Regions from separate parts of the Prosthecodimorpha staleyi genome, predicted to be linked through region 2. Evidence: predicted binding sites of a transcription regulator. Region 2 holds the regulator's gene; each other region holds the start of a gene.

The links. The regulator LexA, encoded in region 2, represses DNA repair genes until DNA is damaged. The targets are predictions, from matches to a motif close to TGTTCNNNNTGTGTTCNG.
Positions count from the first base shown of each region.
Region 1: a site for LexA is predicted at 2,215-2,232, ahead of recA (recombinase RecA). Genes of this name have one in related genera too.
Region 3: a site for LexA is predicted at 1,624-1,641, ahead of dnaE (DNA polymerase III subunit alpha). Genes of this name have one in related genera too.

Region 1 is NZ_JAHHZF010000001.1:461,930-466,210, reverse strand. It holds gene KL771_RS01965 (autotransporter outer membrane beta-barrel domain-containing protein) at 1-2,023, shown strand, start outside; gene recA (recombinase RecA) at 2,351-3,430, shown strand; gene alaS (alanine--tRNA ligase) at 3,758-4,281, shown strand, end outside.
Region 2 is NZ_JAHHZF010000001.1:592,735-597,015, reverse strand. It holds gene KL771_RS02610 (ComEC/Rec2 family competence protein) at 1-1,119, shown strand, start outside; gene lexA (transcriptional repressor LexA) at 1,287-1,994, opposite strand; gene KL771_RS02600 (molybdopterin molybdotransferase MoeA) at 2,462-3,673, opposite strand; gene moaC (cyclic pyranopterin monophosphate synthase MoaC) at 3,714-4,193, opposite strand.
Region 3 is NZ_JAHHZF010000001.1:148,799-153,079, reverse strand. It holds gene KL771_RS00650 (DarT1-associated NADAR antitoxin family protein) at 1-895, shown strand, start outside; tRNA gene KL771_RS00645 (tRNA-Glu) at 1,197-1,271, opposite strand; gene dnaE (DNA polymerase III subunit alpha) at 1,905-4,281, shown strand, end outside.

The sequences.
Region 1 (4,281 bases), 130 kb from region 2:
GGCCAATGGCAGCGGCCAGGCGCTGGACCTGCGCGATTCGACGGGCGGCGGCACCATCACCAACGGCTCGGCGACCGTCCGCAGCGCGGTCATTCGTGCCGACGGCGACGATGCCCTGCGGCCCGGTGCCAACACCGCCATCATCAACTACGGCACCATCGCCAGCTACGGCGCCGTCAACACCAAGTGCCCGGACTATCTCGGCTCGGCCTGTAACGGCGCGCCGAGCGCTCACGACGCCATCGATGTCGGCGGCAATCTCGGCGTGACGGTGACCAACTACGGCACCATCACGGGATCCCGCCACGGCATCACCGCCGACGACGACATCTGGGTCCAGAACGAAGCCGGCGCGACCATCATCGGCCGCAACGGCTCCGGCGTCGGCAGCGACGGGACCGGCACGGTGATCAACTACGGCACGATCATCGGCGCCTATGCGGGCGCGGGCAACGCCTATGCGCATGCCACCGGCGGCGATTCGACCGCGAATAACGGCGACGGCGACGGCGTCGACATCGACGGCGTGGCGACCATCGAGAACTACGGCAAGATCAAGGGAACCGGGGCCGGCGGCGTCGACAGCGGCGGCCTGGCCAACGGCTCCGAGGGCATCGCGGCCGGCGGCGGCAGCATCCGCAACCATGCCGGCGCCCTGATCTCCGGCGCCAATACCGGCATTCTCATCGACGACGGCTCCGGCGGGGCGGGCGTCGCGGCGACGACGCTCGTCAACGACGGCCGGATCGAGGGCAAGGACGGCTGGGGCGTCCGCATCCTCGGCGCCTACAACAACGTCATCGACACCCGCGGGGCGATCGTCGGCACGGCCGGCGCCATCGGCCTCGGCACCGGCGACGACACCCTGACCATCCGGCGCGGCGCCGTGATCGGCGGTCTGGTCGACATGGGCGGCGGCGCCGATACCATCAATCTGGCCCGCGAGAACCGCATCCTCGACATGGCCTCGACGACCGGCGTCACGGTCAATGCCCGCGGTCCGGTCGCCGTCACCCAGACCCGGATCGCGACCTTCGACGAAACCGTCAAGCCGGTCGATACGACCTCGGCTCTGTTCGGCGCGATCGATCCCATCCTGGCGGGCCGGTTGGCCGGCACTGCGTCGAGCCAGGGCGGCGCGCTCGGCTATGCGGCGACCGGGGGACGGGCAGCGGCGGCCTTCGACAGCGTCGACGCGGCCCGGCGGCAACCGGGGCAGGGCGCCTGGTTCCAGGCCTTCACCGGCGGCGGCAGCTTCGACGTGGAGGGCAGCGGGCGCAATCTCTCGGCGCGCTGGACCGGCGGCCTGTTCGGCATCGACGGCACGCTCTCGAGCGGCGCCCGGATCGGCGGCTTCGTCGGCGGCGCGGGCGGTTCGTCGAGCCTGGCCGGGCGGCAATCCTCCGACCTGACCCATATGATCGCCGGCCTCTACGGCCGGACCGGGCGCGGCGGCATGGATGTCGACGGTTCGCTGACCCTCGGCCGCACCCGCGACGACACCACCCGCACCTGGGCGGCCGGCGGCTCGGGCACCGTCAAGGCGAAGAGCTCGCCGGACCAGACCTTCCTGAGCCCGCAACTGGCGCTCTCCCAGGCGATCGCCTTCCAGGGCTTCACGCTGACCCCGGCGGCGCGCCTGCGCTACATCGCCGTCTTCCACGACGGCTACGACGAGACCGTGGCCGGAACCCGCCTGACCTTCAAGGACCGCACCACCGGCACCCTCGAAGGCCGGCTCGAGCTGAACGGCCGGGTCGCGGTCGGCTCCGGCATGGTGCTGACCGGCACGGCGGGCGTGATCGGGACCAGCGGGCAGGGCGCGGATCTGGCCGGATCGTTCGGCGGCGCCGGCTTCCGCATCCGTGACAAGGACAAGACCGGTCTCGGCGCCTACGGCGCGGTCGGCTTCGAGGCGGCCGTCTCCGACAACGCGGTCGTCGCCGCCAGCATCGACGGCACCGCGATGCGCGACGGCAGCCTGTGGGGCTCGGCCCGGCTCGGCGCCAAGATCCGCTTCTGATCTGCCGGCGGACGGTCCGCCGTCGCACCGCAATGCCGACGCCGTCCCGCCGCCGCGGGGCGGCGTCGTGACGTCCGGGGGACGTGACGTTCCGGCGCCGCGACGTCCCGGGGGCGGGCGGGTGCCGGCAGGGCCTCCGAGTCGCGGTCGCACCACCACCAGCGCCGGCTTCGCGCGACCTTCGAGGGCTGCAGAACAAAGCTAAAACACACGTCCGAAAAGCATTGCGGATAAGGCGCTTGACAGACTCTGGCGCATATGGAACAAAATGAGTACATCAGATCGGTTTGGCGCGCCGTCAGGCGCGTGTGATATGGAGTGCGGCAGATGGCACAGGCGCAACTTCGGCTGGTCGAAGGGGATGGCATGGACAAGACCAAGGCGTTGGACGCCGCACTGACGCAGATCGAGCGGAGTTTCGGCAAGGGGTCGATCATGCGCCTCGGCCAGGGCAAGGTGGTCGAGGTCGAGGTGGTCTCGACCGGATCGATCGGGCTCGACATCGCGCTCGGCATCGGCGGCCTGCCGCGCGGGCGCATCGTCGAGATCTACGGGCCGGAATCCTCGGGCAAGACCACGCTGGCGCTGCATTGCATCGCCGAGGCGCAGAAGAAGGGCGGCATCTGCGCCTTCATCGACGCGGAGCATGCGCTCGATCCGATCTATGCCCGCAAGCTCGGCGTCAATCTCGACGACCTCCTGATCTCCCAGCCGGATGCCGGCGAGCAGGCGCTGGAGATCTGCGACACGCTGGTGCGCTCCGGCGCCGTCGACGTGCTGGTGATCGATTCGGTCGCCGCCCTGACCCCGAAGGCGGAGCTCGAGGGCGAGATGGGCGACAGCCTGCCCGGCCTGCAGGCCCGCCTGATGAGCCAGGCGCTGCGCAAGCTGACCGGCTCGATCTCCAAGTCGAAGACCATGGTGATCTTCATCAATCAGATCCGCCAGAAGATCGGCGTGATGTTCGGCAATCCGGAGACCACCACCGGCGGCAACGCGCTCAAGTTCTATGCCTCGATCCGTCTCGACATCCGCCGCATCGGCGCGATCAAGGATCGCGACGAGGTCACCGGCAACCAGACCCGCGTCAAGGTCGTCAAGAACAAGATGGCGCCTCCGTTCAAGGAGGTCGAATTCGACATCATGTATGGCGAGGGCATCTCCAAGGTCGGCGAGCTGGTCGATCTCGGCGTCAAGGCCGGCATCGTCGACAAGTCCGGTTCGTGGTTCTCCTTCGAGAGCCAGCGCGTCGGCCAGGGCCGCGAGAATGCCAAGAATTTCCTGCGCGAGAACAAGGACGTGGCGGCCAAGATCGAGGCCTCCATCCGGCAGAATGCGGGTCTGATCGCCGACAAGATCCTGCCGACCGGAACGGCCGAAGACGAGGATGGTCCGGTCACGGATTGATCCTTCGGAGGCGCCGGGACCGGCCCGCGGCAGGGCTGCCGGCCGCGGTCCCCCGAGACGGCGCCCCGGTGTTGGCTGTCCCGGCCGGCGGGGCCCCTGCCGCCGGGCGATGGCGGTTGGCGGCCTCGCGGTGCGGGCCGGTGATCACGGGCCGGTGATCGGGTGACGGATGCGGCGCGGTACCCTCGGTGCCGCGCCTTTTTGCGGGGCGGGTGGATTTGCCGGCCTTTCGCGTGTGGCAATGGTGCCGTTGCGGTGGACAGGGGGCCGGCCGGCGGCTAAAAGCTCCGGGGTTTTCCGAGCAAGCACCAAGGGATCGACAGGTTCATGAGCGGCGTCAACGAGATCAGGTCGGCGTTCCTCGACTACTTCGCCAAGGCCGGGCACGAGATCGTGCCGTCGAGCCCGCTCGTGCCGCGCAACGATCCGACGTTGATGTTCGCCAATTCGGGCATGGTGCAGTTCAAGAACCTGTTCACCGGGGTCGAGAAGCGCGCCTATCAGCGCGCCTCGACGGCGCAGAAATGCGTGCGCGCCGGCGGCAAGCACAACGACCTGGACAATGTCGGCTACACCGCCCGGCACCATACCTTCTTCGAGATGCTGGGCAATTTCTCGTTCGGCGACTATTTCAAGGACCGCGCGATCGAGTTGGCCTGGAACCTGGTGACGCGCGAATTCGGCCTGCCGGCGGACCGGCTGACCGTGACGGTCTATTCCGAGGACGACGAGGCGCTCGGGCTCTGGAAGAAGATCGCCGGGCTGCCGGAAGACCGCATCATCCGCATCTCGACCTCGGACAATTTCTGGCAGATGGGCGATACCGGCCCGTGCGGCCCCTGCTCGGAGAT
Region 2 (4,281 bases):
GAGCCGAGCTTCCTGATGTCCTTTCTGGCGGTTCTGGCGCTGGTCTCGGCGTGGCGCGGCCTCAGCGCCCGGCCGCCCGACCCGGCCTCTGCCGAGGCGTCCGGGATCGTTGCGGAACTGGTCCGGCGCGGCTTCGGCCATGTCATCGGCATGGCGGCGGCCTCCTTCGTGGCGGGTCTGGCGACCGCACCCGTCGTGGCGGCCGAGTTCCACCGGGCGGCACCCTACGGCATGATCGCCAATATGATCGTGTTGCCGATCGTCGGTACCGTGATCATGCCCTTCGCCTGCCTCGCCATGCTGGCCATCCCGTTCGGTCTCGAAATCGTGCCGCTGACCGTGATGGGCTGGGGCATCGACGCGATGCTGGCGGTCGCCCGCATGGTCTCGGCCTGGCCGGGCGGGCAGGGGCTGATCGGGCGCATCCATCCGGCAAGCCTGCCGCTGGCGATCGCCGGCATCCTCTGGTTCTGTCTCTGGACGACGCCGCTGCGCCGTCTCGGCCTCGTGGCGCTGGCGGCGGCCCTGGCGGTCGCCCCCTTCGCGGCGCGGCCGGATATCCTGGTCGGCCAGGGCGGTGCGCCGATCGCGGTTCGGGCGGCCGACGGACGGCTGGCGATCCTCGACGCTCGCGCGAACCGCTTCACCACCGCGACCTGGCTCGCCGCTGGTGCCGACCCGCGCAGCCCCACCGCCGCCCGCGACCTTGCCGGGGACTGGCGCTGCGACCCGCTCGGCTGCGCCTTCCGGGACGGGCATCCCGGCCGTGCGCCGCGGATCCTGGCCCTGGTGCGCGACCCGCGCGCCTTCGAGGAGGACTGCCGGCTGGCCGCCATCGTGGTGACCACGCTCGACGCCCCGCCGGGCTGCGCGGCGAGCGCCGTCGTCATCGACCGCAAGACGCTGGCCCGTACCGGCGCGCTGACGCTCGACTGGCCCCGGCCGCCCGCGTCGACCGGACATCGCCCGTCCTCCGAAGCCGAACCGGGCGATCGCGGCGACCAGTACGACCATCAGCCTGCCTCCGCCCTGGAGCCCGCAGGTCCGACCCCGCCGCAGGCCACGATCACCGCCAGCTTGCCCGCCGGCCGACGCCCCTGGCACGCAGCCGGCCCGTAGTCGTGCAGTCTCCGACCGCGCTGGGACAGTCCGCGCCGGCCCATGACGCCACGCCCAACGCCCCCACCGTACGGCCAGCCATCCAGGGACCCCGGACATCGGACCCCGGATCTCAGCTCGACCGGCACCAGGACCGCTCCGGCCACCGGGCCCGAGCGCCGCGCCGCTCAGTAGCGGCGGATCAGGCCGACCAGCTTGCCTTGGATCTTGACCCGGTCGGGGCCGAAGATGCGGGTCTCGTAGGCCGGATTGGCGGCTTCCAGCGCGACCGAGGCGCCGCGCTTGCGCAGCCGCTTCAGCGTCGCCTCCTCTTCGTCGACCAGCGCGACGACGATGTCGCCGGTATCGGCATTCTCCGAGCGCTTGATCACCACCGTGTCGCCGTCGAGGATGCCGGCCTCGATCATGGAATCGCCGCGCACTTCAAGCGCGAAATGGTCGCCGGACGAGATCAGGTCGAGAGGCACCGGGATCGCGTGGCTGTAGGTCTGGATGGCGGCGATCGGCGTGCCGGCGGCGATCCGGCCCATGACCGGCACCGAGACGACCTGCGCCTTCTCTTCCGCCGGCCCCACCGGCTTCATCTTGCCGAGGCTGCCCTCGATCACCGAGGGGGCGAAGCCCTTGGCGTTGCGGGCGCTGGCAAGGCCCGGCACGACCGAATCCGGCAGCCGGACGACTTCCAGCGCGCGCGCCCGATTGGGCAGGCGCCGGATGAAGCCGCGCTCCTCAAGGGCCGTGATCAGGCGATGGATGCCCGATTTCGAGCGCAGGTCGAGCGCATCCTTCATCTCGTCGAAGGAGGGCGGGACGCCGGCTTCCTTCAGCCGCTCGTGTATGAACATGAGGAGCTCGAATTGCTTCCGCGTCAGCATCGATCGCCGCCTTCGGTTTCGTTTCCAGGTTTCGTGCCCTTCGGATCCGACCGCCGGCCCTCGGCAGCATCGCGGCGGCGAAGACGATCGATCGACCGTCACGACTGCCCGAACACTCTGATGGACCGGTACAAATCACGAACTAAAGCTACACGTTCCCTCGATGTTCTACAAGTGTTAATTTTTCGATAAAAACGGAACACGAACGAAAGAGACACGCATCGAAACGAAACCGTGATGGTCGAAATCGCTCATGTGCGGTCCCGAATCCCGCCGGGCCGGCATGCCCGCCCTCGCGCCCGGCCGGTGGTTCGGCATGGTGGCGCCGTTCGGCGCAAAACCGGCGCGGCCGGACGCGAACCGGCGCGAACCGGGATCGGCGCGTTGCCGGTCTGCCGCCGGGATGCCCGGCGAACCGATCGAATTGTTTAGCCGGCTCTCGGTTGGTCGCGCGGCGGCCGGCCTGCTCAGAAGCGGATGATTCGGCAGGCATCGCCGGCCGCCGCCGCTTCGGCGCCGGGCGCGCGCACGACCAGGCAATCGGCACGGGTGAGCCGGCTCAGCATCGAGGAATCCTGCAGGTCGACCGGCCGGACATGCGGCGGCACAGTGCCGCCGGGCTCGAAGGTCGCGCGCAGGTAGTCCTGCCGGCTGTCGTTCGCCGGCAGTGGCGCGGCCAGCACGGCGGGTTCCTCGGTTTCGATCGCCGGCGCGAGGCCGAGCAGTGCCTTGAGCAGCGGCTTCAGGAACAGGAGCGCGCAGACGAGGCCTGAGACCGGGTTGCCGGGCAGGCCGAGCACGCGCATCGGCCCGAGCGTGCCGAACATCAGCGGCTTGCCGGGCCGCATGGCGATCTTCCAGAAGCCGAGATCCATGCCGGCGCCGCCGAGCGTCTTCTGGACCAGGTCGAGATCGCCGACCGAGGCGCCGCCGAGCGTGACCAGGATGTCGGCCTCCGCGGCCAGTGCCGCGCCGATCTTCTCGGCGATCGCCGCCTCGGTGTCGGCGGCTATGCCGAGATCGATGCCGAGGCCGCCCTGGGCTTCGACCATGGCCAGCACGCCGAAGGCGTTGGAGGCGACGATCTGGTCGGGTCCCGGCATGGCGCCGGGCGGGACCAGTTCGTCGCCGGTCGCCAGCACCGCGACCCGGGGGCGGCGGCGCACCGGCAGCACCGGATGGTTCATGGCGGCGGCGAGCGAGACGGTCCGCCAGTCGAGCCGCGTACCGGCCGGGATGAGCACGTCGCCGGCACGAAAGTCGAGCCCGACGGCACGGATATGGCGGCCGGTCGCGACCGGCTCGACGACCTCGATCTCGCGCTCGGCGACGACCCGCGCATTCTCCTGGATCAGGATGGTGTCGGCGCCCTCCGGCACGGGCGCGCCGGTGAAGATCCGCACGCACTGGCCGGGTCCGAGCCGGCCCTCGAAGGCGCGTCCGGCCGGCGCGGTTCCGATGACGGCGAGGCGGCAGCCGGCGACGGCGTCTTCGGCCCGCAGCGCGTAGCCGTCCATGGCCGAGGCCGCAAAGGGCGGCTGGGTGCGGGTGGCGGCGAGGCCGGCGGCGAGGACCCGGCCCGCCGCCGCGGCGAGCGCGACCGTCTCGCCGCCGAGCGGTTCCACCCCGGCGAGCAGCCGCGCCCGGGCGGCCTCCACCGACAGCAATCCTCCGGCCATGCCTGCGTTCTCCCCGTCGTGCCTGCGTCGCGCTGCCCGGTCAGGCGGCCTGCCAGGGGCCCGACTTGCCGCCCGACTTCTCCAGAAGCCGGATGCCCCCGATCACCATGCCGCGGTCGACCGCCTTGGCCATATCGTAGACCGTCAGGCAGGCGACCGAGACTGCCGTCAGCGCCTCCATCTCGACGCCCGTCTGCCCGGAGACCCGTGCGGTCGCCGTGATCCTGAGGCCGGGCAGCGCCTCGTCGGCCTCGATCTCCACGGCCACCTTGGTCAGCAGCAGCGGATGGCAGAGCGGGATCAGCTCGTGCGTGCGCTTGGCCGCCATGATGCCGGCGATGCGCGCGGTCGCGATCACGTCGCCCTTCTTGGCGAGGCCCTGGCGGATCAGCGCCAGCGTCTCGGGCAGCATGGTCACATGGCCTTCGGCGACGGCCGTGCGCTGGGTCACGCTCTTGTCGCCGACATCGACCATGTGGGCAGCGCCGGTATCGTCGAGATGGGTGAGCCGGGCGGTCAAGGGGCGCTCCTCCGGGGCGGCTGCGTCGGGATTCGGGGACACTAGTCCGCGGCCGGGGCGGGGGAAAGAGCATTGCCGCGCGGCCGGC
Region 3 (4,281 bases), 440 kb from region 2:
GGTGCACGAAGTTCGCTTGCCATTCAAATGGCATTCAGGCTTCTCCTCATCGCAAAAGAAGAAGAACGTCCTGGCCTTGCGCGACTCTGCAAAGCAATCCGGCATTGCGCCGGTTCTCGAGGTTTCCAGCCAATCTGACCTGGCCTTGGGTCGCGCCTTGAGTGCGTTCAATCTGAGGACGGACATCGAGGGGCTGAATACGACGGTGGAATGCGCCTTCCAGGGCAGCAAGGTCTTTGCCGGTGGCGGGCCCTATACCGACCTTTACGAGACCGACAGCCGGTCGGCCAAGACGGACGAACGGCTCCGTCGATCGGGCCGCCTCGTCCAATTCCAGCTGCAGGGAACGGACTACCCGCTCGATCCGCCGACGGTCTTCTATGACTGGCTCTATATCACGGCGCTGAGCCGATTGCCCGTGGAGAGCACCGCGCTTCTTGACTATGCCGGTTTTACGGACATCGAATTCAACCCGGAACGCTCGTTGAACTGCCAGGCGAGATCGTGCGCGCTTTTTGTCGCCCTTCGAAAGGCCGGAGCCTTCGCCCGCGCCTCTCGTCCTTCGCCGCGTTCCACGCGACCATGTCCAAGACCGAAGGTCCCGATCAGACGTAGGGTCATGTGGCACCCGGCGGTCGACCGCCTGCGAGGCCAATTTGAACCCCGCATTCCCGATGCCCACCATATTCAATTTCGAAGGCTACGACATCCGCGGTCGCCGCTAGGCGCGGCTCCGCACACCGTGAGGGTGGACGGAAAGGCCGGCTTCGTGGCTTCTGATGGGACGAAGTTGGTCTCTACGCCCCGATCCTCGGCTCGAAGCCGCCGGCCGCTCGCCGGTTCAAGCTGTGGGGCACTGACATGGTCAGGCGTAGCAAGACATTTGAAGAACTAACTTCACGCCAGACGCTGCCGCAGAGAAGCCGGCAAACACCGCACCAAACCTGTTCATCCTGGCGCTTCGTTCGACGGAGACCCTATAGGGGTCATCGTCTGGAACGCCATCCCAATAGGAGAGCATGGCGGTGGCTTGCCTGCGGACGAAAACCAGCAACCTGCGGCCAAGAAGGCAAACGCTGCGAAACCAATGTCAGACAGCAGAGAAACCATAGACCACTTCTGGGGTAGAGGCCCGACAAAGTCCTGGGGGGGTAGAATCTCAACTAAGTCTTTGAAAAATAAATATAAAAATGCCGTGGCGCGCCCTACGGGAGTCGAACCCGTCTTTGCAACGTGAAAGGCTGCCGTCCTAACCGATAGACGAAGGGCGCGTGCGGGGGTGTATAGGCGGGTTCGGCCGGTCGGACAAGACGGTTTCGGCGGACATTGTCCCTTTCATTCGATCTTTCAACAGCGGATCCGGCGCGGGCCCCGGAATTGGCTCGCCCGGGGCGCGCGCGATCCGCATCTCTCCTGTGGATGAAGGCGCACTGCCGGTGGATCAAATGGGGATTGACGAAAGAACAAAACACGAACAATATGGGGATAACGGCCGCTGGCGGCCAATTTCGGGAGGTCGACATGATGGTGTTCATGCGTGAGGTGGTATCGGCGGGCGCTCTGCTGTCCTTCATGGCGATGCTGGCGGTCTGGGCCGACGTGATCATGCGCGCCGGCTGAGCTCGGAACAAAACAGGAATAACCGAGCGCCGGGTTATCCACAAGCACCGGCTTTGCGGGGACGGCCGGGATCGATGCGTTGCCTTGGCTGGACCTTGCGCGGAAGAGTCCGGGGCGTCCCGGACCGTCCGCCATCTGATTCGGCGGTCGGAACCGGGGCGGGGGACGTCGAATCGGGTGCGCGACGGCCGGGTCCGTGCCTGGGTCTGTCCGGACCGGGCGGCTTGGCGGGGCGCGCGGGGCGGTTCGGGGTCGGGTGTGAAGTTCGGTATCGGAGCGGGCGGGTGGGCGGAGAAGTCGGGTTCATCCATGTCAGGGCCCATTCGGCCTATTCCCTGCTCGAGGGGGCGTTGCCGCTCGGCAAGCTGATCGAGGCCGCCAAGGCGGATGCGCAGCCGGCGCTCGGTCTGGTCGACACCGGCAATCTGTTCGGGGCGCTCGAATTCTCCGAGAAGGCGTCCGAGAAGGGCATCCAGCCGATCGTCGGCTGCCAGGTGGCAGTCGATTTCGGTGAACCGGTCGAACCGGGCCGCCGGACGGCCCTGAACCCGAAGCGGCCCGCACTGGTGCTGATCGCCGCCACGGCGGAAGGCTGGGCGAATCTCGTTCGCATCGTGTCGCATTCCTTTCTCGGCACGGAAGGGACCGAGGATGCGCATGTGTCCGTCGACTTCCTCGGCGGCCATGCCGGTGGGCTGATCGTCTTGTCGGGGGGGCCGGGGGGACCGATCGACCGCGCCTTTGCCGAGGGGCGGGCCGACCTTGCTCGGGCCCGCCTTGAACGGCTGGCGCATTTGTTCGGCGACCGGCTCTATGTCGAGCTGCAGCGCCACATGGTCGAGGCCGAGCAGGCGGTCGAGGCGGATCTGATCGACCTCGCCTATGACCTGCATTTGGCGCTGGTGGCGACCAACGAGCCCTTTTTCCGCAACCGCGAGGATTTCGAGGCGCATGATGCGCTGATCGCGATCTCGGAAGGCAGGGTCGTCGCGGAGGAGGACCGGCGGCGACTGACGCCGGAGCACGGGTTCAAAAGTCGTGCCGAGATGGTCGCGCTGTTCGCCGATCTGCCCGAGGCCTTGGCCAACACGATCGAGATCGCACGGCGCTGCTCCTACCGCCCGCTCAAGCGCAAGCCGATTCTGCCGCGTTTCGCCGGTGTCGGCCAGGATGCGGAAACGGCCGAGCGGGAGGAGGCGCTGGAATTGCGCGCGCAGGCCGAGGCCGGCCTGGAGCAGCGGCTCGCCATTCACGGCACCGCACCGGGCCTGTCCGTGCAGGACTACCGCGAACGGCTCGCCTTCGAACTGTCGATCATCGTCCGGATGAAGTTCCCGGGCTACTTCCTGATCGTGTCCGACTTCATCAAATGGGCCAAGGCGCAGGGCATCCCGGTCGGGCCGGGTCGCGGCTCGGGCGCAGGCTCGCTGGTCGCCTGGTCGCTGACCATCACCGATCTCGACCCGCTGCGCTTCGCGCTGCTGTTCGAACGCTTCCTCAATCCCGAACGCGTCTCGATGCCGGACTTCGACATCGACTTCTGCCAGGACCGGCGCGACGAGGTGATCCGCTACGTCCAGCAGAAATACGGCCGCGATCAGGTCGCCCAGATCATCACCTTCGGAACGCTGCAGGCGCGTGCCGTGCTGCGCGACGTCGGCCGCGTGCTGCAGATGTCCTACGGGCAGGTCGATCGGCTCGCCAAGCTGGTGCCGCAGAACCCGGCCAATCCGGTCACGCTCGCCCAGGCGGTCAGCGACGAGCCGCGCCTGCAGGAGGCGCGCGAACAGGAGGCGATCGTCGAGAAGCTGCTCGACATCGCCATGAAGCTGGAGGGGCTCTACCGGCACGCCTCGACGCATGCCGCCGGCATCGTGATCGGCGACCGGCGGCTCGACGACCTGGTGCCGCTCTACCGCGATCCGCGCTCGGACATGCCGGTCACCCAGTTCAACATGAAATGGGTCGAAAGCGCCGGACTGGTGAAGTTCGACTTCCTGGGCCTGAAGACCCTGACCGTGCTGCAGACCGCGGTGGCGCTGGTCCTGAAGGAGCACGGTCGTGCGGTCGATCTCTCGGCCCTGCCGTTCGACGATCCGAAGACCTACCAGCTCCTGGCAAAGGGCGAGACGGTCGGCGTGTTCCAGCTGGAAAGCCAGGGCATGCGCAAGGCGATCGCCGACATCAAGCCCGATCGTTTCGAGGACATCATCGCGCTGGTCGCTCTCTATCGGCCGGGTCCGATGGCCAATATCCCGGTCTATGGCGCGCGCAAGCAGGGTCTGGAGACACCGGACTATCTGCATCCGCTGCTCGAGCCGGTGCTCAAGGAGACCTACGGCATCATCGTCTACCAGGAGCAGGTGATGCAGATCGCGCAGCTTCTGTCCGGCTATTCGCTCGGCGAGGCCGACCTGCTGCGCCGCGCCATGGGCAAGAAGATCAAGGCCGAGATGGACGCCCAGCGCGCCCGCTTCGTCGACGGCGCCCTGAAGCAGGGGCTGGCGCGCGAACAGGCCGATACCATCTTCGATCTGCTGGCGAAATTCGCCGACTACGGCTTCAACAAGAGCCATGCGGCGGCCTATGCGCTGGTCGCCTATCAGACCGCCTGGATGAAGGCCAACTATCCGGTCGAGTTCCTGGCCGCGTCCATGACGC